DNA from 4 places in the Mesorhizobium sp. ES1-3 genome. Region 1 is predicted to be linked to each of the others. Evidence: riboswitches for the same ligand, from Rfam matches in the RefSeq annotation. Region 1 holds a riboswitch; each other region holds the start of a gene.
The links. A riboswitch is a leader RNA that binds a small molecule or an ion and turns the genes downstream of it on or off. The one in region 1 is predicted to bind cobalamin.
Positions count from the first base shown of each region.

Region 1 (5,661 bases):
CTCTCGGCCCGGCGGGTGAAGCCCGACAAGCCGCCTTCCTGGCGCAAGGTGCGGATGCGGTCCCGGCGTCCGGTCAGGATCTTGTGCGGATAGGCCTGGTGGCCGACATCCCAGATCAGCCGGTCATCGGGTGTGTTGAAGACATAATGCAGCGCCACCGTCAGTTCGACCACGCCAAGGCCGGCACCGAGATGGCCCCCGGTGCGGGAAACGGCGTCGACCAGTTCGGCCCGAAGCTCGGATGCCAGCTGCGGCAATTCGCTCTCGGCCAGCGTGCGCAGGTCGGCCGGGACGCGAACCTTGTCGAGAAGCGGCGTATGCAGCGTTGCGTTCACGTTGGGTCCAGACTTTCTTTTCATCGGCGGGATAGGCCGCCGGCCGCCGAAAGTAAATGCGTGTCGGTAACACGGATAGTCAGTCCCTCACCGCTCAGCCTTCCGGCAGCGGAATGAATTCTTGCTCATCGCCGGGGACGATATCGAAGCGGCCGGTCTTCCATTCCTGCTTGGCCTGTTCGATGCGCTCCTTGGACGAAGAGACGAAATTCCACCAGATGTAGCGCTTCGAACCGAGCGAGGCACCGCCGAACAGCATGAAATGCGCACCCGTCGGCGACGATATTACGATCTCGTCGCCGGGACGGAACACCAGCAGCCGTTCCGCCGGAAAGACGTCGCCTGAAATCGAGACCTCGCCCTCCAGCGTGTAGATGGCGCGCTCTTCCGCATCGGCCGGGATCTTGACGCTGGCACCGGGCGCAAGCCGCAAATCAGCGTAGAGCGTTTCGGAATCCGCCCGCACCGGAGACCGCAATCCTTGGAAATCGCCGATGACGACACGGCCGCTGACGCCCTCGGCATCGATCTCTGGAAGTCGCAGCGCAGCTGTGTTCTCGAACACCGGCGCCACCTCTTCCTTGCCGTCGGGCAGCGCCAGCCACGTCTGCAGGCCGGAGATCGACATCGGCGCGCCGCGCAATTCCTGCGGCGTGCGCTCGGAGTGGACGATGCCGCGGCCTGCGGTCATCAGGTTCACGTCGCCGGGCTCGATCACCATTTCGGTGCCGAGCGAATCGCGGTGCCTGATCTTGCCGTCGAACAGATAGGTTACGGTCGACAGGCCGATATGCGGGTGCGGACGAACGTCGAGCGCCTGGCCGGCGCGCATGATGGCGGGACCCATTCGATCGAAGAAGATGAACGGCCCGACCAGGCGCCGCTTGGCGGTCGGCAAGGCGCGGCGCACCTCGAAGCCGCCAATATCCTTGGCGTTCGGGATGACCATCAGCTCGATCTGGTCGCTGGCGAAGGCATCGCCGGCCTCAGGGTCTTTCCCCGGGAAGAAGCTCATGAACTCTCCTGGTCAGCGGTCAGTGGGCGCTTTGGGCATATCAGGCGAACCGGATCGCCGCCTTTGCTCTTAGTTTAGCCGCCACCTCTTCGCGATTGCGCGGATGCTGGTGGGTTTCGAGCGAATCGAGAAGCTCGCGTGCCGATGCCGCGATGGCGTCGACCGCGTGATCAAATGCATGCTGGTTCTTGGCGGAAGGCCGCGTCGTACCGCTCAGCTTGCGGACAAACTGGAGTGCCGCGTCGCGGACTTCGTCATTGGTTGCCGGCGGATCAAAATTGAACAGGGTCTTGATGTTTCTGCACATCGCTTCCGTATCTCCTCTTGTCCGTTTCAATCGGGACGAACTGTATCCTCGATCATGATCGTGTCCAAAAATCGGTAAAGCTGCTCGGCTCCCTAGTCCGCGTCGAGCGGCTCGGTTCCAACCGGCTTGCCGTCGCGCGACAGCCTGATCTTCTCGACCTTGTCCTCAGCGGCCTTCAGCAACCGGTCGCAATGCATCTTCAGCGCCTCGCCGCGCTCGTAGATCCGGATCGACTGGTCGAGCGGCACGTCGCCACGCTCCAGATCATCGACGATCTTCTCCAGAGCGTCGAGTGCCTGTTCGAAGCTCATCGCCTTGACGTCTTCGTTGATCTCACCAGTCATCATTCATCCTTTCATCAGTCGCCCGACATGGGCGGCGACCGAAAATGCCAATCCCTGCAGATCGTAGCCGCCCTCGAGCAGGCTGACGAGCCGGTTGCCGCCATGGCGTGCGGCGCGCTGCATCAGCTGGCCGGTCGCCCAGTCGAAATCGTCCTCGGTCAGATTGATTTCCGCCAGCGGGTCGCGATGGTGCGCGTCGAAGCCAGCCGAAATGATGATCAGGTCGGGCGCGAAATTGTCGAGTGCCGGCAGCACGCGCGACAGGAAAGCATCGCGAAACACCTCGCTGCCGGTCCGCGGCGCCAGCGGCGCGTTGACGATATTGCCAGCGCCGGTCTCGTTCTTCGCGCCGGTGCCGGGATAGAGCGGCATCTGGTGTGTCGAGCAATAGAGCACCGAGGGATCGTCCCAGAAAATATCCTGCGTGCCGTTGCCGTGATGCACGTCCCAGTCGACGACGGCGACACGCTCGGCGCCATGCTTCTTCTGTGCATAGCGCGCAGCGATTGCCGCCGTATTGAAGAAGCAGAAGCCCATGGCCGTGGTCTTTTCCGCATGGTGCCCAGGCGGCCGGGCGGCGACGAAGACATTGTCGGCGCGGCCCGCAAAGACGTCGTCGACGGCGGCGTTGGCGGCGCCGATCGCCGTGGTCGCGGCCTGCCAGCTCTTCGGGCTGGCGGTGGTGTCGGCATCGATGCGGGCAATGCCTTCGTCGGGGATGGCGGCGCGGACACGCGCGACGAAATCGGCGGGATGCGCGTAAAGGATGGTCGCCTCGTCGCCTTGCGGTGCCTCGACGCGGTCGAGCGCGGCGAAAGCTTCGTCGTCGAGCACGCGTTCGATGGCGCGCAGGCGGTCGGGCCGCTCGGGGTGACCGGGCGGGGTGATGTGTTCGAAAAAGATCGGGTGCGTGTAGAGACGAGTGGCCATGTCCCCCTATCTAGTGCCCCGGCGCGGCGATGGCCATGCGTTGCGGCCTGATCGCTGGGGAAAATCGAACCTGCGTCCATTCATGTCGCTGCGGGCATTGGCGTCGCCGGCCATTCGGCGTAAGACTGCCGCTACTGCCTGGTGCCCGCGAAAGCGGGAGAATCGGGAACACGGTTTGATACCGTGGCGTGCCCAACGCTGTGAGGGGGACTGCGCCGGTAAGTGCCACTGTCGATGACGGGAAGGCACCGGACGTGGGTTGATCCCGAGCCAGAAGACCGGCCTGGCAGGCATCGTCATCCGCATGGTCAGGCGGATGATATCAGAGCGGCGTGCGTTCTCTTGGACGCACAAAGTACGCTCTGAAAATTTGAACTGCTGCAATCGCAAGGGGACAAGCGATGCCGGAAGATATGACCGCTGCAATGGGCGATGGATTCGACCAGATTGCGCGCGACGCGGTTTACCGCGCCATGTTCACGCGGCGCGACGTGCGTAGCCATTTTACATCGGAGACGATCGACGACGAGGTGCTGGCGCGGCTGCTGCTTGCCGCCCATCACGCGCCGTCGGTCGGCTTCATGCAGCCCTGGAATTTCATCGTCATTCGCGATGCCGCGCGACGGGGGGAGGTGCGCGACCTGTTCTTGGCCGCCCGCGAACAGGAACTGCCGGCAATCGAGGCGGACCGGCGGGCGCTCTACCGCAAGCTCAAGCTCGAAGGCATTTGCGAAAGCGCGCTCAACATCTGCATCACCTGCGACCGCGAGCGTTCGAAAGGCTCGCCGCTGGGACGCTGGCACAATCCGGAAATGGATCTCTACAGCACGGTCTGCGCGGTGCAGAATTTCTGGCTGGCCGCGCGTGCCGAGGGCGTTGGCGTCGGCTGGGTCAGCATCATCGAGACGCAAGCGCTGAAAAGCCTGCTATCCATCCCCGACCACGTGACGCCGATCGCCTATCTCTGCGTTGGCCGTGTTTCCGAGTTCGCGCCCAAACCCGACCTCGAAACGCATGGCTGGGGCCGACGGCTGCCGCTGCCAGACCTGATCATGAGCGAGACGTTTTGCGGCCAGGGTGAGGCCTCGCTCAAATCCACGGTGGCCCGCCTCGACACCGTCGCCGCTGCGCCGGCAAACCCCGCCGATCAGCGCGTCGCGCCGGCCGTACCCCAGTGCGAACCGTCGAAGGTGGAGAGCGCCTTGTCCTTGAGTTCCCGGAACTTCGACGAGGCTTCGGCGAGCCGGGCGTCCCAGGCGGCATCGGGCACCTGGCCCTCGATGGTCTTGAAATAGACCTGCATCAGGCAGGCGATGGCGAACGGCTCGATGAACGCCGCCTTGAAGGCCCAGGCAAAGACGATGGCCAGAACGAAGGCCCAACCGGCGAGCTGACCGGGCATGACGTAAAGAATGGCGGCCGCCGGCGCCAGCATCAGCAGGAAGATGACAAAGGAGACGCCCCACATGATGACCGCCAGCCAGACCGCGTTCTTGACCATGGTCTTGCCATTCTGGGCGTAGAGCACGACGCCTTGCCGCGCGGTCTCGAAGGGCGAGGACGAATTGATGCGGATGTTGTAGCCGAGAATGATCTCATCGACATAGGTCAGCGACAGGCGGATCACCGTGTTGAGGAACGAGACCAGGCCGCTCAGGCCCGGAATGGGCAGGAAAGCCGCGATGCCGCCGAGCAGGCCGGTGATGGCGCGGATGGCGCCCTTGACTAATTGGTCGACGACGAAAAGGATGTTCGCCTCGGCAAAACGCTCGGTCACAATCTCTTTTGCGTAGGCGATCTGGTTCTGGCCGTCGGGAACGTCATGGCCGTCGATCAGATGAACCATGACGGCGATGTGACCCGCCTTGACGACGTAAAGGATATATTCGCGGATCCAATAGACGGCGATCGAGACGAGGCCGAAACCGACCACGCCACCCCACATGGCGAAGGACAACGGTCCATCAGGATCGGTGGAGATATGGCCGACGCCATAGCCGACGGAGGCGCCCGTGCCGGTGGCCATGATGTAGGCCAGCGTGATGCCGAAATAGACGATCATGCGAAAGACAATGAAGGGCCAGGTCCGCATCATGATGGACACCGACCTGCCGATATCGAAATCCCACATGCCCGAATCTCCCCTCAGAGATGGCTGTGGAGGATGCGCTCAAACCGGCTATTGTCAATTGCAGGCGGCGGCGGGAGGGCCACGGTGGCTCAGTTTGGCCGCGCTTCCGGCTTCTCGAGCAGGCCTTCAAGCAATTGCTTGAACGCGGCCACCACCTTCCTCGATGTCGCTTCGGGATCGTTCGAATTGGCGATCCGCTGCGCGGCCTGACTGCTCGCCCCATTGATCAGCCGCGCCGCGGTCTCCGGATCGAGGCCCGGCACGACCACCCCCTCCTCTTGCAGCGCGGTCAGATGATCGGTCATTGAACCGACGCAGGCATTGGCATTCGACCATTGTGCCGGATCGCCCAGCACCGCCGGACCGTCCCGGAACATGATGCGCTGGATTTCCGGCTCGAGCGCCATCTCGATATAGGTGGTGCATTCGTCGACGAAATGCTGCCAGCGGGTCGGCGCCCTCGACGCGACCTCGTTCACCCGCGCCGCCATCTCAGCATCGATTTGCGCGATAACCGCCTCGAGCAGTCCCTTCTTGTCGCCGAAGTGATGATAGAGGGCGCCGCGCGTCAGTCCGGCCGACGCGGTGAAATCGTCCAT
Region 1 covers NZ_JAIUGW010000031.1:49,914-55,574, forward strand. The annotation lists gene dxs (1-deoxy-D-xylulose-5-phosphate synthase) at 1-359, opposite strand, end outside; gene LB536_RS28180 (pirin family protein) at 430-1,350, opposite strand; gene LB536_RS28185 (DUF2277 domain-containing protein) at 1,391-1,657, opposite strand; gene LB536_RS28190 (exodeoxyribonuclease VII small subunit) at 1,750-2,001, opposite strand; gene LB536_RS28195 (histone deacetylase family protein) at 2,005-2,931, opposite strand; cobalamin riboswitch at 3,054-3,233, shown strand; partial or broken gene bluB (5,6-dimethylbenzimidazole synthase) at 3,405-3,911, shown strand; gene LB536_RS28205 (hypothetical protein) at 4,079-5,062, opposite strand; gene LB536_RS28210 (TetR/AcrR family transcriptional regulator) at 5,152-5,661, opposite strand, start outside.

Region 2 (5,661 bases), on a different contig from region 1:
GACATCGGTCCATGGCGCGCAGTCGTTCAGCCAGCGCAGCATCGACATCATCGGCGTCACGCCGGAACCGGCCGAGACGAACAGATACTTTGCCGCCGGATGGCTGTGCAGTGAAAAGTCGCCGCCTGGTCCATAGGCCTTGACGTGCGAGCCCGGCGCCAGGTGATCGAACATCCAGCGTGTGCCGACGCTGCCCGCCTGCGCCTTCACCGTCACCGCGATCGAGAACGGCCGCGACGGCGAGGACGACAGCGTATAGGTACGCATCAGCGGTCCGTCCGGCGTCGGCAGTTCCAGCGTCACGAACTGGCCTGGCTTGTAGCGGAACCAGGTCTGGTTGTCGGACCGGAAGGTGAAGGTCTTCACGTCCGGCGCCTCGTCGCTGACGCCGATCACTTCCAGCACCTGCAGCCTGTCGTTCCAGGGCGCCATCTGGTCGAGATGACGATAAAGGCCAAGGTCGGTCATCGCATTCATCCCTCAGCCTCTCATGCGACGCTGCGCAGCGCGGGCCGGCCACCTTCGGCAAGGCGCGGTCCGATGAAGCGGGCATACCAGTCGACGAACTGGATCACACCGCCCTCATGCAGCTCGGAATAGGGGCCGGGCTCGTAAGCGGGCGATAGGATACCGAAGGCGTTCTCTTCGACGATGCGGCGATCCTGGTCGTTGGTTTCGGTCCAGACATGGGTGAGTTCGGCGAGATCGTAGTCGACGCCCTCGACCGCATCCTTGTGTACCAGCCATTTGGTCGTCACCGCCGTCTCCGTGGCGCTGACCGGCAGCACGCGGAAGGTGACGGCATGGTCGATGAGGATATGATTCCAGGTTGTCGGGTAGTGATAGTGCATCAGCGTGCCGATCCGGTCGGCCGAAACGCTGTCGGACAGGTTCTTCTTCACCGCCCGATTGCCGGTCATCGTGTAGCTCTGGGCATCGCGCAGCAGCGGCGCGCGGGTGGCGCGGTATTGCCCGGCCGGGTCGATGCGGAATTTGCTGGGTAGGCCAGCAGCCTCGCATTTCGCCCAGTGCGCCAGCATCTCCGGATCGCTGTCGGCCCCTTGCACGCCGGTCACGGTCGGTGCTTCCGGGAAGGTCTTGCACAGCTCCGGATGATTGCCCGCACAATGATAGCATTCGCGGTTGTTTTCCCAGACCAGCTTCCAGTTGCCCTTCTCGATGATCGTGCTCTCGAAGGCGATCTTGGCCTCGCTGAGCCGGTGCGGCTTCAGATAGGGCTCGATCATCGCCCGCATCGGCGCGAAGTCGGCGGGCTCCTTGGCCAGGCAGATGAAGACATAGCCGGCGACGCTTTCGCAGGCGACCGGCTTCAGCCCGAACTGGCTCTTGTCGAACCCATCGGCCATCTGGCGGGCGAACAGCAGCCGGCCGTCGAGCTCGTAGGTCCACTGGTGATAGGGACAGACCAGTTTGGCGGCCATGCCCTTGTCGGTGTTGCAGACGCGGCTGCCGCGATGGCGGCAGGAATTATGGAAGGCGTTGATCTTGCCCTGCTGATCGCGCACCAGCACGACCGGATAATCGCCGATCTGCACGGTGATGAAGCTGCCCGGCTTGGGCAATTCGCAATCATGGCCGATGAACAGCCAGTCGCGATACCAGATCAGCTCCATGTCCAGCTTGAAGTAGTCCGGGTCGGTGTAAAAGGGCTGTTCCAGCGAAAAGCCTTGTTTGCGGCTGTTCAAGAGCCTCAGCATGTCGTTGCGCGCGTCCATGTCCTGTCCTCAGTTTCAAGGACTGAACTGGTGGTGATTGAGGAAGGACTGGACGCAGATCGGCGAAAAGCCGGACAAACACCATCCGCCTCTTGACCGCCCACCGCGATCAGTCGAGTTCTAGCCATCTCGGGCTGGTTTCCGGGCTCTGGAGTTGTCCTTGCGGACCATCGCGACACCTTCCCAGGCCTTCGCCCAGTGGTCTCCCGTTGCGACTTGAACTCCACCACCGTTGCGGGGGCAGCGCCGGAATCTGACCGGCTTCCCAATTCTCCGCTCCATCGTCACGCAGCGGCACCTGAGATGTCTGATCTAATCACGGCAGGCTTTGCGACATCGGCACGAAAGCGACATCGCATCCATGCGGCGCGACACGCACGCTGGATCGTCGGGACAGGGTCGTAGCCGTTGGAATCGACCTCCGTCGCCAGACGCGCCGGCACCGTTTTCGACCCCTTTGCCGCGGGCGAGAAGGTTAACGGTTTCAAAAAGTGACTATTAGCAGAGTCTAAAATCGAACCGAACGGTTCGTTTCTGTTGACGGTGCGTGCAAGACGGTGTGAACGCCGAGCCTCCGACACAGTTGATGATCGAGGCGTTGGAGTTAGATAACCAATTGATATCACGAAGAAAAAGAGCGGATGTGGAAAGCCCTGGTACAATTTCAAGTGGTGGAGTCATGGTCCACGCTGAACAACTTCGTGATTGGAAACGGCCGGGGGGCTCTCCCACATCGGGGCTGTCCGAACGACGCGATTTTAATCCCAAGACACGCCGCTAGACGGACGGAAAAATACTGGAGTACCCAAAATGAAAAAGATTGTTCTCACTGCCGCCGCCCTTCTGGCGATTTCCGGCAGCGCCTTCGCTGGTAGCGACAATTACGGTTCGAACGGCGCCAATCAGCCCGCAGCAGCCGTGGACAGCTCGTACACCGCTTCGACCGGCAAGTCGGAGCCGGCTGCTCATGCGCCTGTGACGGGCGCCGACCACAAACGCTTCGGCAACAACTAACTGCCGATCCCCGGCACGCGGCGGGGCGACCCTGCCGCGCCGGTGGATGCCACAAATTCAGGAGTACTTAAAATGAACAAGATCCTCATTGCTGCCGCCGCCGTCCTGGCCCTCTCCGGCAGCGCCTTCGCCGGCAGTGACAATTACGGTTCGAGCGGCGCCGACCAGGCCGCTGTCACTTCGACCGACAACTCGAACACAGCGTCGATCGGCAAGTCGGCTTCGGCCACGCAGGCGCCTGCCCAGCAGGGCAGCGATCGCAACCTCTTCGGCCGTTAACGGCCCGTCCACGAGCGGCGGGCTAGCCCGCCGCTCGTGGAATTCAAGAAATCAGGAGTACTTAAAATGAACAAGATCCTCATTGCTGCCGCCGCCGTTCTGGCCCTCTCCGGCAACGCCTTCGCCGGCAGCGACAACTATGGCTCCAATGGCGCCAATCAGCCCACTGCGTCGTCGACCGTCAATGTCGACACGTCGCATACGGGTTCGATCCGCAACAGCGACTCGCCCGTCTACAAGCTGCTCAATTCGTCCGGCGACGTGCAGAAGCCGGCGCATCAGGGTGCCGATCGCAATCTGTTCGGCAACAACTAACAGATCCGGACCTTAGACATAGACAAAGAAGAGCGGCGGGCCATGCCCGCCGCTCTTTTTGCGTCGTCGAGAACAGTTGGTCTCAGGCCGCCTTTGCTTCGACTTCGTGCAAGGCAAAGGAGCGACCGTCGGCATCGAAGATATGAAGGTCGCCGGCATTGGCGGTCAGCCGCAACGTCGAGCCGCGCTTGACCTCGACATTGCCCGGCAACTTGGTCACCAGCGGCAGGTCGGCCCGGCCGATGTCGATATAGACCAGCTGGACCTCGCCGAGCTGCTCGAGATAATCGACCGTCCCCTCGAACAGATAGTCGCTACCACTGGCGATCGCGAGATCTTCCGGCCGCACGCCGAAGCTGACCGCCGCTCCCTTTGCCGAGGCAGGCGTCGCGATCGGTACCGTCGCCTTGCGTCCGCCGACATGGCTGATGATGGTTGGGTTGCCCGTCTTGTCGACCGTCGCCGGCAGGATGTTCATGGCCGGCGAGCCGATGAACTGGGCGACGAAGAGGTTGCCGGGGTTCTTGTAGAGCTCCATCGGCGTGCCGACCTGCTCGATGTGGCCGTCCTTGAGCACGACGATGCGGTCGGCCAGCGTCATCGCCTCGACCTGGTCGTGCGTGACGTAGATCATGGTCGTGTTGGGCATGGATTCCTTGAGCTTGGCGATCTCGATGCGCGTGGCGACGCGCAGTGCCGCGTCAAGGTTCGACAGCGGCTCGTCGAACAGGAACACTTTCGGATTGCGCACGATGGCGCGGCCGATGGCGACACGCTGGCGCTGGCCGCCCGACATCGCCTTGGGCAGGCGGTCGAGATATTTGGTCAGCTGCAGGATCTCGGCTGCCTGCCGCACCCGCTTGTCGATCTCGGCCTTGCTTTCCTTGCCGATCTTCATCGAGAAGGCCATGTTGTCGTAGACGGTCATGTGCGGATAGAGCGCGTAGGACTGGAACACCATGGCGATGCCGCGCTTCGACGGCGGCACGTCGTTGACCACCTGGCCGTCGATCCTGAGTTCACCCGCCGTGATCTCCTCGAGCCCGGCGATCGAGCGCAGCAAGGTCGACTTGCCGCAGCCCGACGGACCGACGAAGACGATGAACTCGCCCGATTTGATGTCGAGGTCGATGCCGTGGAGAATGTTGAGATTGCCGTAGGACTTCTTCACTTGCCTCAAATTGACATCGGCCATTGGTTTCCTCCCAGTGATTCCTCGGATGTTTCAGCCTATGCGCCCGAACCAGGCGCCGTAACCGCCGAGCTCGACCGAACCGGTGCTTGCCTGCCCGGAAAACCCGTGTCCCGCCAAAGGTTGCAGGGTTCGGTTGCCGAGGTCAACCTTCGCCGGCGCGGCAGCCAGATTGAAGACGCAGACGACCTCCTCATTGCCCGCCCGGCGGGTGAAAGCGATGGTGTCGCCCTGGCTTTCGATGAAGGTGATGTCGCCCTTGGCCAGTGCCGGATGGGCGCGGCGGAAGGCGAGAAAGCGCCGGTAATGCTCGAGGAGCGAGGTTTGGTCACCGTGCTGCACGTTGACCGCCTTTGACAGATGCTTGGCTGGCACCGGCAGCCAGGGCTTTGCCTGGGAGAAGCCGCCATTCCTGGCGCTGCCATCCCATACCATGGGCGTGCGGCAGCCGTCGCGGCCCTTGAATTCCGGCCAGAAGCGGATGCCATAGGGGTCCTGCAGGTCCTCGAAGCGCAGGTCGGCCTCGCCGAGCCCGAGTTCTTCGCCCTGGTAGATGCAGACCGAGCCGCGCAGCGACATCAGCAATGCCGAGATGACCTTGAGATAAGCGATCGGGTCGGCTTCGTCGGCGGCCCAGCGCGAGGCCGGTCGCATCACGTCATGGTTGGAAAACGCCCAGCACGACCAGCCGTCGCTGGCCACCCTGCCAAAAGCTTCCAGCACCGAGCGGACCTTGGCGGCGCTGATCTTTTCCGGCGCCAGGAAGTCGAAGGAATAGCACATATGCACGCGCTTGCCGCCGGCGGTATAGGCGGCGACCACGTCCAGCCCGCGCTGCGAATCGCCGACTTCGCCGACCGCGGCGGTCGCCGGATACTCGTCGAGCAGCGCCCGGAAACGCTCGAGGAAGGCGAGGTTCTCCGGCCGGCTCTTGTCGTAGATATGATCCTGGTAGTTGTAGGGGTTGACCGCCGGCGCCGTCTGGTCGTTGCGCTCTTCCGGCGGCAGCGGCGGGTTGTTTTCCAGCCCCTGGCTGTGGAAGTAGAAATTGATCGTGTCGAGGCGGAAGCCGTCGACGCCGCGCTCCAGCCAGAAGCGGGTGACGTCGAGCAGCGCGTCCTGGAC
Region 2 covers NZ_JAIUGW010000004.1:164,602-170,262, reverse strand. The annotation lists gene LB536_RS08060 (hybrid-cluster NAD(P)-dependent oxidoreductase) at 1-468, opposite strand, end outside; gene LB536_RS08055 (aromatic ring-hydroxylating oxygenase subunit alpha) at 489-1,736, opposite strand; cobalamin riboswitch at 1,851-2,053, opposite strand; gene LB536_RS08050 (DUF680 domain-containing protein) at 2,547-2,750, shown strand; gene LB536_RS08045 (DUF680 domain-containing protein) at 2,823-3,029, shown strand; gene LB536_RS08040 (DUF680 domain-containing protein) at 3,096-3,344, shown strand; gene LB536_RS08035 (ABC transporter ATP-binding protein) at 3,427-4,539, opposite strand; gene LB536_RS08030 (alpha-glucosidase family protein) at 4,570-5,661, opposite strand, start outside.
Region 2: another riboswitch for cobalamin. It lies ahead of LB536_RS08055 (aromatic ring-hydroxylating oxygenase subunit alpha); the one in region 1 lies ahead of bluB (5,6-dimethylbenzimidazole synthase).

Region 3 (5,661 bases), on a different contig from region 1:
TTCGGCATAGCGAAGCGCCACGAAGCGCTCGTTCCTGACCGCGTCCGTCTCCTTCATCGCCGGGTGCGCCTTCAGGAAATCGAGCAGTTTCCTGTAACCGCCGCCGTCCTGATAATCGAGCAGGATGAGGAATTGCGGATTGCGCGCCGCCACCGTTTCCCAATCCGTGTTGCCCCAGCTAGTATCCATGTCGGCCATGATGTTGTCGCCGCCGGCTGCCGATATCATGGCGCTGGGGATGGCGAACTTTCCCGCGGTAAACGGCTTGTCCTCGCCGGAATCGTACAGGAACACGCGTGTTCCCTTGGCGCTGCCGACCTTGGCGATGATATCGGCGAGTTGCGCCTTCCAGCCGGCGACAAGCTTTTCCGCTTCCGCCTCCTTGCCGAAGACCTTGCCCAGCTTTTCGACGTCGCCATAGAGCAGGTCCATGGAGGCGGCCGGGCGGCTCTTGTCGAGATGGACGCAGCTTTCGGTCAGCACCAGCGTCTTGATGCCGTGCGGTGCGAGCGTGTCGGGGGTCACCTCGCCGCCGGGCTTCATGCCGTAGTACCAGCCGGCGAAGAAGAAGTCGGGCTCGACGGCGATGAGATTCTCCAGCGTCGGATATTTCGGCGCCAGTTCGGGAATGGAGCCCTGCTCAGCCTTGAATTCGGGGGCGACCTTGTACCATCCGGTGATACCGGTCAGGCCGACGATAGATGGCTGCAGCTTCAGCGCGAAGGCCATCTCGGCCATGTTGAGATCATGGATGACGGCGCGCTTCGGCGGCGCGTCGAAGGTCAGCGGCTTGCCGCAGCTGTCGACGGTGACGGGGAAGGCAAAGGCCGTCGAGGCCAGCAGCGAGACGACGAGGGACAAGGCGAGGCGTTTCACGGACTTTGCTCCTTGGTTGAACGTGTCGGACAAGGATGGATTTGATCAGGACGGCGGTGCGGCGCGGTTCGGAAGGTCGAACACCGTCAGTTCGCGGTCCTCGGTGGGATGGCGCAGGCGCAACACGTCGACGCCGAAAATCTCGCGGATCAGCTGCTGCGTCAGCGCCTCGTGCGGCGGCGCCAGCGCCTGCAGCCGGGCCTCGTTCATCACCGCGACCCTGGTGGCGAAGGGTGCCACCAGCGTCAGATCGTGCAGCACCGCGATCACCGTCATGCCGAAGCCGGCCACCAGTTCGAGCAGTTGCGCGCGGGCGCGCGGGTCGAGGTGGTTGGTCGGCTCGTCGAGGAATAGGATTTTGGGCTCCTGCGCGATGGCACGTGCAAGCTGGGCGCGCTGGCGTTCGCCACCAGACAGCGAGCCGATGGTCCGGCCGAGCAGCGGCAACAGGCCGGTCCGGCGCAGCGCGTCCACGACGATGTCGCGTTCCTCGCCGCGGCGCCTCAGGCCGGCATGCGGGACGCGGCCAAGCTCGACATAATCGATCACCGCCAGCCGTGGGTCCGGCTGGTCGGCCTGGCCCACGACGGCGATATGCAGGGCCCGTTCGGCGGGCGAAATCCCATCCAGGCGCCGCCCGCCGAGCTTCACCTCGCCGAGGCTCGGCCGGAGCATGCCCGACAACATGCGCAGCAGCGTGGTCTTGCCGGCGCCGTTGGGACCAATGATGGCGAGGCGGTCGCCTGACGTCACCGACAGGCTGACGGCATGGACCAGATGCCGGCCATTCGCCATCGCGCCCAGGTCGCGCGCATCGAGAAGCGGCGTTGTCATTGGTTGCCATCCGCCGGTTTGCCCGGTGCCGGGATGCGGGCCAGCGTCTTGCCGGCCAGGCGCGGCGGACGTTGTCCGGAATTGCACCAGCCGTCGGGAAGCGAAGCGTAGAGCCTGGCAAACCGCACGAGATCGGCGGCGTCGACCTGCGCGTCGATCGACCCGAAGAGATAGGCGGCCTTGCCTGGCGCCTGGAAAGCCACTGCAAGGGGACGCGCGCAACCCGCCATGCAAGCCACGCCCTCGACCGTGAAACCATGCGCCACGTCAGGCTGGGCCGAGAGGCGGGAGCGCAACTCGGCGCACAAACCTTCGCCCGACCTGGCGCCGGTCGGCACGTCGCGGCAAAGGGTGCACACGATGATCTGGTGCATGGAGCCGGGGTGAATACGATCGATTGCGCCGTCCAACTTCCCGTCACTTTCAAAACTGGCGACGGAAGGATGTTGGTCGACCGGCCGACAAGACCGATGTCCACGTTTCCTCCCGGCACACCCCGTCCGGTCAACTCAGTGATGGCAGGTCTCCTGGCTCACGGGTCTCTGCGCAATCCTGCCTTCCCAGCCTTGCCGGCCAGTGGCGTTCCGGATCTTGCTCACCGCTTACAGTTGCGGGGGCAGCCGCGGCCTCGACCCCATGGGGTCTCACCGCGTTCCCTTTTCACCCCTCGCCTTTCGGCTCGGGGACCATCACGAGTCGCAGCCTAGGCCGCGCGCGACGGCGAGGCAAGGCGATTGCTTCGTTTTGTTATAACAGAACGGACCTGAGAGCAAGCCTGTCGTCGACTTTGCGTCCGACCGCCTGACAGCCGTTGCCGTTTTTTCATCGGCGTACGATCAACACGATCTGGAACGGCTGGCTGCCCGCCTCCGGCCATGAAATCGCCGACGCGCCGGAATTCGAGCGCTATGGGCCCGAATTCGATGGCCGCACCGGTAATGGCGGGCTGGAGATCTGGGTGCCGGTCAAGGCATGACGCGCCGCTACAGCTCCAGATCCCAGTTCTGTCCGACCAGATCCTTGCCGAAGGAATGGTGAGGCTCTTCCTCGATCAGCTTGAAACCGGCCGCCTGGTAGATGTGCCGGGCCGCGGTCAGAATGTCGTTGGTCCATAGGGTCAGCGTCTTGTAGCCCCTGGCGCGGGCGAAGCCGATGCATTCCTCGACCAGGCGCTTGCCGATGCCGAGGCCGCGCGCCGAAGGTTCGACATAGAGCAGCCGCAGCTTGGCCACCTGATCCGACTTGCGCACGACGAAGACCGAGCCGACGACCTCACCTTCCCGCTCGGCGATCCAGCCGCGCTCCCATTTCGGATCGAAATTCTTGACGAACTCGCCGAGGATCTCAGCCACCAGTGCCTCGTAGGTTTCGTCCCAACCATAGTCCTGGGCGTAGAGCATGCCCTGGCGGCGCGTGACCCAGCCGATGTCGCCAACCTGCAGCGGCCGCAGGATGTAAGGCACCTTGGGTTCGGGTCTGTCGCCGAGCAGGTCCTGGACGATGCGCATGGCCTTGACCAGCCGATCCTGATCGACGGGCGCCAGGCGATCGAGTAGCGCGCGCACCTGGTCGTGCGAATCCTGGTTGAGCGGCGCGAAGGCTTCCCTACCCGCTGGCGTCAGCGCGATCGAGGCGCGGCGCGCGTCCGCCTCGGTGGCTTCGCGCTCGACCAGACCGCGCTCCTCGAATTTTTTGAGCAAACGGCTGACATAGCCGGGGTCAAGGCCGAGATCGCGCACCAGGTCGCTGGCGACGAGCCCGTCGCGATGGGCAAGCTCATAGAGCACCCGCGCCTCGGTAAGCGAAAAGGTGCTTTTCAGCCAGCCTTCGTCGAGCACACCGATCTGGCGGGTGTAGAACCGGTTGAAGGAGCGCACCGCGTCGATGCGTTCCTTGCCGGGGTGGTCGTGGATCGTCATGGGGGTTCCTCCTGTCCTGGACAGGATCAGTCATTTAGTTGACTGAGTCAATAAAATCGTTGCAACGAGGCGCCTCACAACTTCGTCATTCTTGTGCGGAGCAGGGAGCGCAGCGACGCGCGCAGACCCTGGAATGACGACATTGCAGATGCAGGCGCCAATGGCGACGCCGAGACGACAGCCATCACCCCATCGGCAGCACCGGCCAGCGGTCGACGATCCTGCCACCGGAAAGCACCGCGATCGGCCCGAGCTGCTGCAGCACGGCTTCGCTCTGCGTCGGCCGCAGGAATGCGTAGTCGCCCGGCCTGACGACGGCTTCGGCGGGCAGGGACATGAATTGCTGGTTGGAGGACAGGCCAAGCAGACCGTTCGTATCCATGCCTTCGGGAAACACCGGTTCGGCCATCCATTTGCCGCTATAGAGATAGCAGCCCTTGCGCGGAAACCGGCCGAGCGCCTGCAGCAGACGCGAGACCGCCGGCGGGCCGGGCAGCATCGGCTCGACCACCTTCAGAATGGGCGTTGCGATGAAGGCCGCCGGCTGAAAGCCGCGGAGACCTGGCGTGTCGAAATCGCCGGGCAGCACGAAGGCCGAGCCCATCGACACTTCGTTGGCGGTGCCGCCATGATGAAGCAGCGCGGTCTTGCTGCCGCCAATGTTCAAGATATGGCGCTGGTTCATGCCGAGGCGCGCGACGAAAGCGGCGGCCCGTTTCGAGGCTTGCGCCAACGCCTTGGCCGGTCCGCCGAACAGGGCGGGTATGTGCGGCGCATGCGCCTCATAGGCCATGACGCCCTCACAGCGCAGCCCTTTATGGGCCGGCAGCGCCGTCAGAGCCTGCGACAGGGCATCCGGATCGGCGAAGCCGCCACGATGCAGTCCGACATCGATTTCGAAAGCGATGCGCAGCTCGACGCCGAGTTCGTCGGCGAGCGCGCCATAGTTAGCCAGCCTCTCCTGCGTATCGATCAGCCAGCATACCCGCGACCAGGCCACCTCGCCTCTGGAAAGCACCGCCCTTGCCGCGCCGACCGGCATCGGTTTGCCGTACAGCAGATCCGCATCCGGAAACGCCCTCAGCACCGCCTCGCTGATCGGCGGATGGAAGGTCATGAAGCGGTGGGTTCCAAGCGCCTTGCCAATATGGGCAAGCAGCGGCAGGCAAGCGAGCGACTTGTCGACCAGCCGTACGGCAAGGCTGGCATCAAGCCTCTCTTTCACCAGGGCGATGTTGCCATCCAGCCGATCGCGGTCGAGCAGCAGGCTGGGTTGGAAGATGCCCGCCTGCTTCAGCGCATCCGAAAGCGTGGCGAAATAGGCTCTCATTGTTCGATGCCGAAGAGATCGGCGATATAGGGCGAGACGAAGCGGTTTTGCGGATCGATGTCGCGGCGCACCGCCATCGCATCGTCCCAGCGCGGATAGAGCTTTTTCAGATCGGCCGCTTTCAGGCTGTGCATCTTGCCCCAGTGCGGCCTGCCGCCATATCTGCGGAAGATCGGCTCGGCCGCACGCATGAACGGCAGCGGATCGTTCGCTGCATCGTGGTGGATGGCGATCGAGCAGGTGAACCTTTTGTGAAAGGGCGAGAGCCAGAATTCGTCCGATGCCACCGACCGCACTTCCATCGGGAAATAGACCTCCGGAAAATGCTTCTCGGTCAGATCGATGATTTCGGCCAGCACCTTCGGCCCCTCCTCGAAGGGAAGGTGATATTCCATTTCGTTGAACCTGGTCTGCCGGTCGCTGGCGTAGACGTTGAGCCAGTCCTGCACATAATCCTCGGCCGGCACCTTGGCGACGGCGCCACGGATCAACCTGCGGCGCAGCGACGGCAGCCAGGCAAGCCCGGTGCGCAAGCGGCGCAACGTGCGCAAGGAGCCCTCGTCGTCGTCGGTCGGGCGCATCGTCGTGGCTTCGGTGCTGAAGTCGCTGGCGATGAACTGCGCGTAGCCGGAGAAGGGAATGTAATAGAATTCGGCCGACCGGTGCGCGGCCATCATCGTTTCGAAATCGCGCAGCATGTCG
Region 3 covers NZ_JAIUGW010000003.1:107,076-112,736, forward strand. The annotation lists gene LB536_RS05720 (ABC transporter substrate-binding protein) at 1-876, opposite strand, end outside; gene LB536_RS05725 (ABC transporter ATP-binding protein) at 922-1,710, opposite strand; gene LB536_RS05730 (DUF1636 family protein) at 1,707-2,120, opposite strand; cobalamin riboswitch at 2,210-2,416, opposite strand; partial or broken gene LB536_RS05735 (GyrI-like domain-containing protein) at 2,537-2,686, shown strand; gene LB536_RS05740 (helix-turn-helix domain-containing GNAT family N-acetyltransferase) at 2,694-3,629, opposite strand; gene LB536_RS05745 (DSD1 family PLP-dependent enzyme) at 3,814-4,959, opposite strand; gene LB536_RS05750 (D-arabinono-1,4-lactone oxidase) at 4,956-5,661, opposite strand, start outside.
Region 3: another riboswitch for cobalamin. It lies ahead of LB536_RS05730 (DUF1636 family protein); the one in region 1 lies ahead of bluB (5,6-dimethylbenzimidazole synthase).

Region 4 (5,661 bases), on a different contig from region 1:
AGGTCGTGGTGAGGATGTGCATCGCGGCCTGTGCCTGAAAATCAGCCGGCGAGGATACGTTCGATCGCCGGACGGTTCAGCCCCTTGAGGCCGATGACGACCAGGCGCGAACGGCGGTCGTCCTCGGCGCTCCAGGCGCGGTCATAGTAATGATTGACGCGCGGGCCGACGGCCTGCAGCAGGAGCCGCATCGGTTTGCCGCCGACTTCGACGAAGCCTTTCACCCGCAGCACGTTTTCCTGTTCGGCGGCCGCGGCGACGCGCTTTGCCAGCTCGTCGGGATTGGCGATCGAGGGAATGTCGACGATGAACGTGTCGAAGTCGTCATGCTCGTGGTCGAACGCGCCGTCATGATGGGATTTGCGGTTCTCGATATCGTCCTCGACGGCGAGACCGAGGCCGAGCAGCACCGAGGGATCGACCTTGCCATGAGACGTCGGCACGATCTTCACGGCGCGGGCTGAGTGTTCGCCGATGATGCTGTTGGCGCGGGCCGAGCCGTCGGCGTCCATCAGGTCGCTCTTCGACAGGATGATCAGATCGGCGCAGGCGATCTGATCCTCGAACACCTCCTCGACCGGATCATCATGGTCGAGGCTTTCATCCCCGGCGCGCTGTGCCTGCAGGGCTTCCATGTCGTTGGCAACCCGGCCTTCGGCAAGTGCGGGACCGTCGACCACGGCGATGACGCCATCGACGGTCACCCGGCTCTTCACTGTCGGCCACTGGAAAGCCTGGACCAGCGGCTTGGGCAGAGCGAGGCCCGAGGTTTCGATCAGGATATGGTCGACCTTCGGCGTCAGGGACAGGATCTGGTCGAGCGCCGGCACGAAATCGTCGGCGACGGTGCAGCAGATGCAGCCATTGGCCAGCTCGACGATGTTTTCCTCGGGGCAGGTATCGATGCCGCAGCCCTTGAGGATTTCGCCGTCGATGCCGATGTCGCCGAACTCGTTGACGATGATCGCGATACGCTTACCGCCAGCGTTTTCCAGGAGATGGCGGACAAGGGTCGTCTTGCCGGCGCCGAGGAAGCCGGTGACGACGGTGCAGGGAACGCGGGAAACGGATGCGGTCATATCAGTCTTTCAGTATGTCGAGGGGAGGGATGCGGGCAACGAGGCCGCGTTTGAGGCTATCGGGCCGGCCCCGCCAGGGAATGAGGCCGTCGCTGGATGTGGCGAAGAGTTTCGCGCCGGTGACGAGATCGGCGCCGCTGGTCGGGGTCAGATCGCCAAACACATAGCTCCAGCATCCGTCGCGCAGGATCGCGGCGCTCAGCCGGCGCTTGCAATTGCCGAGGCATTCGACGGTGCGGATGCGGATGTTGTCGCCCGAGGCGGCTTGGCGCGTATCTTCAGCCAAGAGTTCGCCGGCCCGGGGATGAGCATCGGAGCCGGTCTCGTCGCGACAGGAGGCGCAGACGATGACAGTGATGCCGGCCAGGTCTTCATCCCCGCCGGACGAAATGTCCGTTGTTTCAGCCGAAAAACTGCTGTCGCGATCCAAATCAGGCTCCTTGCCCGGAAAACCCGCCGGGCGATCGGATACTTGCATTCCAGACGGCAGGTCTCCTGGCTCGCGGGTCATCGCCTTGGGTAGCCGCCTTCCCGGGACAATCCCAGTGGCTTTCGGCCTTGGCTCTTCGCTCACAGTTGCGGGGACAGCCGCGGATTTGGGATTTTCAATCCCGCACCGCATTCCCTCTTGGCTCCTCCCTTTGCCGAGAGGAGACCGTCTGGATTGGATTTAGGCTCTTGCGGGCAGTGGTGTCAACGCGAGCTTACGACACCGCGATGTCGGACAGCGCCGGGCCCAGGTCGCCGGCGGGCGTCACTTCGATGCGTTCGAGGCCAAGCCAGCCCTGCATCTGCTTCAATTCCTCGGAGAGCTGAGCGGCGGTTTCGGGCGGTGCGCCGGGCTCGGCGTAGGCGGCATGGACACGCAGGACACTTGCCGGCCGGTCGGCCTTGAGGTCGACGCGCGCCACGATCCTGTCGCCGAGCAGGAAGGGCAGGACATAGTAGCCATATTGGCGCTTGTCGGCCGGGGTGTAGATCTCGATGCGGTAGCGGAAATCGAACAGCCGCTCGCTGCGCGAGCGCTCGAAGACGACCGGATCGAACGGCGCCAGCAGGGCGCGGGCCTCGATCTTGCGTGGCAAGCGCGCGTCCCTATGAAGGTAAGCCGGCTTGTCCCAGCCCTCGACACGGACCGGCAGCAACTCGCCGGTCTCGACCAGTTCCTCCAGGCGGCCTTTCATGTCGGCGGGGGAGAGTCGAAAATAATCGCGCAGGTCGCCCGATGTCGCCACGCCATGGGCGCGGGCGGAGATGCGCAGCAATTCGCGATGTGCATCCTCGGCGGTCGGTACCGGCAGGTCGAGGATCGCCTGCGGCAGCACGCGCTCCGGCAGGTCGTAGAAGCGCTCGAAGCCGCGCCGGTGCGCGGTGGTGATGCGCCCGGCCCAGAACAGCCATTCGAAGGCGTGCTTGGCGTGGCTCCAGCCCCACCAGCCGCCGGAGCCTTTCTGGCCTTCCAGCGCGGAAGCGGCGATCGGGCCGCGTGCCACGACCTCGCGGTAGATCTCTTCTATATAGGGGGCGTGCTCGCGGCCCCATTTGGCCAGCCCCAGATACATTTCATCGCCTTGCTCGGCGCGCTGCATGCGCCAGCGCATCAGCGGGTAGGTCTCGACGGGCAGGAACGAGGCCTCGTGCGCCCAGTATTCGAACACAGTGCGCTTTCGCGTCACGGCGGCATTGTCGAGCAAAGCGAGGGGATAGGGGCCAAGACGCGAATAGAGGGGCATGTAATGGGCGCGAACCACCGCACTGACGGAATCGATCTGCAGCAGGCCGGTGCGAGACAGAACGCGGGCGAAGTGGCGGCGGTCGGGCGTGCCGGCGGGGCGGGGATCGAGAAATCCCTGAGCGGCGAGCGCGATGCGCCGGGCGGCGGCAAGCGAGATCTTTTCCTTCATGCGGATGCGTCTCTGGTGGACCTGTCTGGCGTTGCGGGGTGATTCCTGTCCATGCTAGCAGGGTTTTGGCGGCAACCTTGTCAGGAGAGAAAAGTGGAGTAAAAGACGAAGGAAATCAAACAGGAGCGTATGGGACCAGTTTCTCCCGGATTGCCGTCCAGCTCGGTGTTTTGAACAAGGTTTGACTTGCTTCGCTGGAAGTGCTGCGCTAACCCTCGCCGCGTTGCAGCATAGGCTCCTTAAAACGGTTCAGCGGTTAATCTGTCACGCTTCCGCAATAAGGTCCGGTGCTGTAATCAACGTGGATTGGCGCCAACGGAAAGCCGCTGCATGAACGCACTCCTCAGTTCGTACCTGCCCATCGTCCTGTTTATCGGCGTGGCGCTGGTGGTCGGCCTGGCGCTGCTCGCGGCGCCGTTCCTGGTAGCCTACCGCAACCCGGATCCCGAGAAGCTGTCCGCCTATGAATGCGGATTCAACTCGTTCGACGACGCCCGCATGAAGTTCGACATCCGTTTCTACCTGGTGTCGATCCTGTTCATCATCTTCGATCTCGAAGTAGCCTTCCTGTTTCCCTGGGCGGTGTCCTTCTCGAAGATCGGCATGCTCGGTTTCTGGTCGATGATGGTGTTTTTGGCAGTGCTGACAATCGGCTTTGCCTATGAATGGAAAAAAGGAGCGCTGGAATGGGATTGAACGACAGTTCAGGCACCCTCGTCGCGCCGAAGCCCAAGGGTATCATCGATCCCAATACCGGCAAGCCGGTGGGGCAGGACGATCCCTTCTTCCTCGAAATCAACAACGAGCTTGCCGACAAGGGTTTTCTGGTCACCTCGACCGAGGCGCTGATCACCTGGGCGCGCAGCGGCTCGCTGATGTTCATGACCTTCGGCCTGGCGTGCTGCGCGGTCGAGATGATCCACACCTCGATGCCGCGCTACGATTCGGAGCGGTTCGGCGTCGCGCCGCGCGCGTCTCCGCGCCAGTCCGACATCATGATCGTGGCCGGCACGCTAACCAACAAGATGGCGCCGGCGCTGCGCAAGGTCTACGACCAGATGCCGGAGCCGCGCTACGTCATCTCGATGGGCTCCTGCGCCAATGGCGGCGGCTATTATCATTATTCCTATTCGGTGGTGCGTGGCTGCGACCGCGTCGTGCCCGTCGACATCTATGTGCCCGGCTGCCCGCCGAGCGCCGAAGCCCTGCTCTACGGCATTCTTCTCCTGCAGAAGAAGATCCGCCGCACCGGCACGATCGAACGGTAAATCAATGGCCGCATCCCTTAGCGAACTGTCGACCTATCTCGGCGAGAAGCTGCCTGGCCGCTTCGGCGATGCGGTGCTCGCCTATGGCGAGCTCACCGTCCAGGTCGAGCCGGGCGATCTGGTCGAAGTGATGACTTTCCTGCGCGACGATGCGCGCTGCCAGTTCATATCGATCATCGATGTCTGCGGCGCCGACTATCCGTCGCGGGCCAAGCGCTTCGACGTCGTCTATCACCTGTTGTCGCCGAAACAGAATGTGCGCATCCGCGTCAAGGTGCAGGCCGACGAGGAGACGATGGTGCCGTCGATCACCGGCATCTATCCCGGCGCCGACTGGTTCGAGCGCGAGACCTACGATCTCTATGGCGTGCTGTTTTCGGGCCACCCCGATCTGCGCCGCCTGCTGACCGACTACGGTTTCGAAGGCCATCCGCTGCGCAAGGATTTCCCGCTGACCGGGTTCGTCGAAGTGCGCTACGACGACGAGGCCAAGCGCGTCATCTACGAGCCTGTGGAACTGAAGCAGGAATTCAGGAACTTTGACTTTTTGAGCCCGTGGGAGGGAACCGACTACGTTCTCCCCGGGGACGAAAAAGCCAAGACGAATTGAGGCGCCAGAATGGCTGAAACCTCCGTCCGCAACTTCAACATCAATTTCGGCCCGCAGCATCCTGCCGCGCATGGCGTTTTGCGCCTTGTTCTGGAGCTCGACGGCGAAGTCGTCGACCGCGTCGATCCGCATATCGGCCTGCTGCATCGCGGTACGGAAAAGCTGATCGAGGCAAAAACCTATCTGCAGGCGGTGCCTTATCTCGATCGGCTCGACTATTGCGCGCCGATGAACCAGGAGCACGCCTTCGCGCTCGCCGCCGAGCGCCTGCTCGGGATCGAGGTGCCGAGGCGCGGCCAACTGATCCGCGTGCTCTATTGCGAAATCGGCCGCATCATGTCGCACATCCTCAATGTGACGACGCAGGCGATGGACGTCGGCGCGCTGACGCCGCCGCTGTGGGGCTTCGTCGAGCGCGAAAAGCTGATGGTGTTCTATGAGCGCGCCTCGGGCTCGCGCATGCATGCGGCCTATTTCCGGCCCGGCGGTGTCCACCAGGATCTGCCGCGGCAGCTGGTCGAGGACATCGGCAAATGGATCGACCCGTTCCTGAAATCGCTCGACGATCTCGACAAGCTGCTCACCGGCAACCGTATCTTCAAGCAGCGCAATGTCGATATCGGCATCGTTTCGCTGGCCGACGCCTGGGCCTGGGGCTTCTCGGGCGTCATGGTGCGTGGCTCGGGCTCGCCGTGGGACCTGCGCAAGTCGCAGCCCTATGAGTGCTACTCCGAGATGGATTTCGACATCCCGATCGGCAAGAACGGCGACTGCTTCGACCGTTATCTCTTGCGCATGGA
Region 4 covers NZ_JAIUGW010000033.1:31,254-36,914, reverse strand. The annotation lists gene LB536_RS28810 (cobaltochelatase subunit CobN) at 1-22, opposite strand, end outside; gene cobW (cobalamin biosynthesis protein CobW) at 42-1,079, opposite strand; gene LB536_RS28800 (DUF1636 family protein) at 1,081-1,509, opposite strand; cobalamin riboswitch at 1,547-1,754, opposite strand; gene LB536_RS28795 (winged helix-turn-helix domain-containing protein) at 1,784-2,983, opposite strand; gene LB536_RS28790 (NADH-quinone oxidoreductase subunit A) at 3,314-3,679, shown strand; gene LB536_RS28785 (NuoB/complex I 20 kDa subunit family protein) at 3,670-4,251, shown strand; gene LB536_RS28780 (NADH-quinone oxidoreductase subunit C) at 4,256-4,861, shown strand; gene LB536_RS28775 (NADH-quinone oxidoreductase subunit D) at 4,871-5,661, shown strand, end outside.
Region 4: another riboswitch for cobalamin. It lies ahead of LB536_RS28800 (DUF1636 family protein); the one in region 1 lies ahead of bluB (5,6-dimethylbenzimidazole synthase).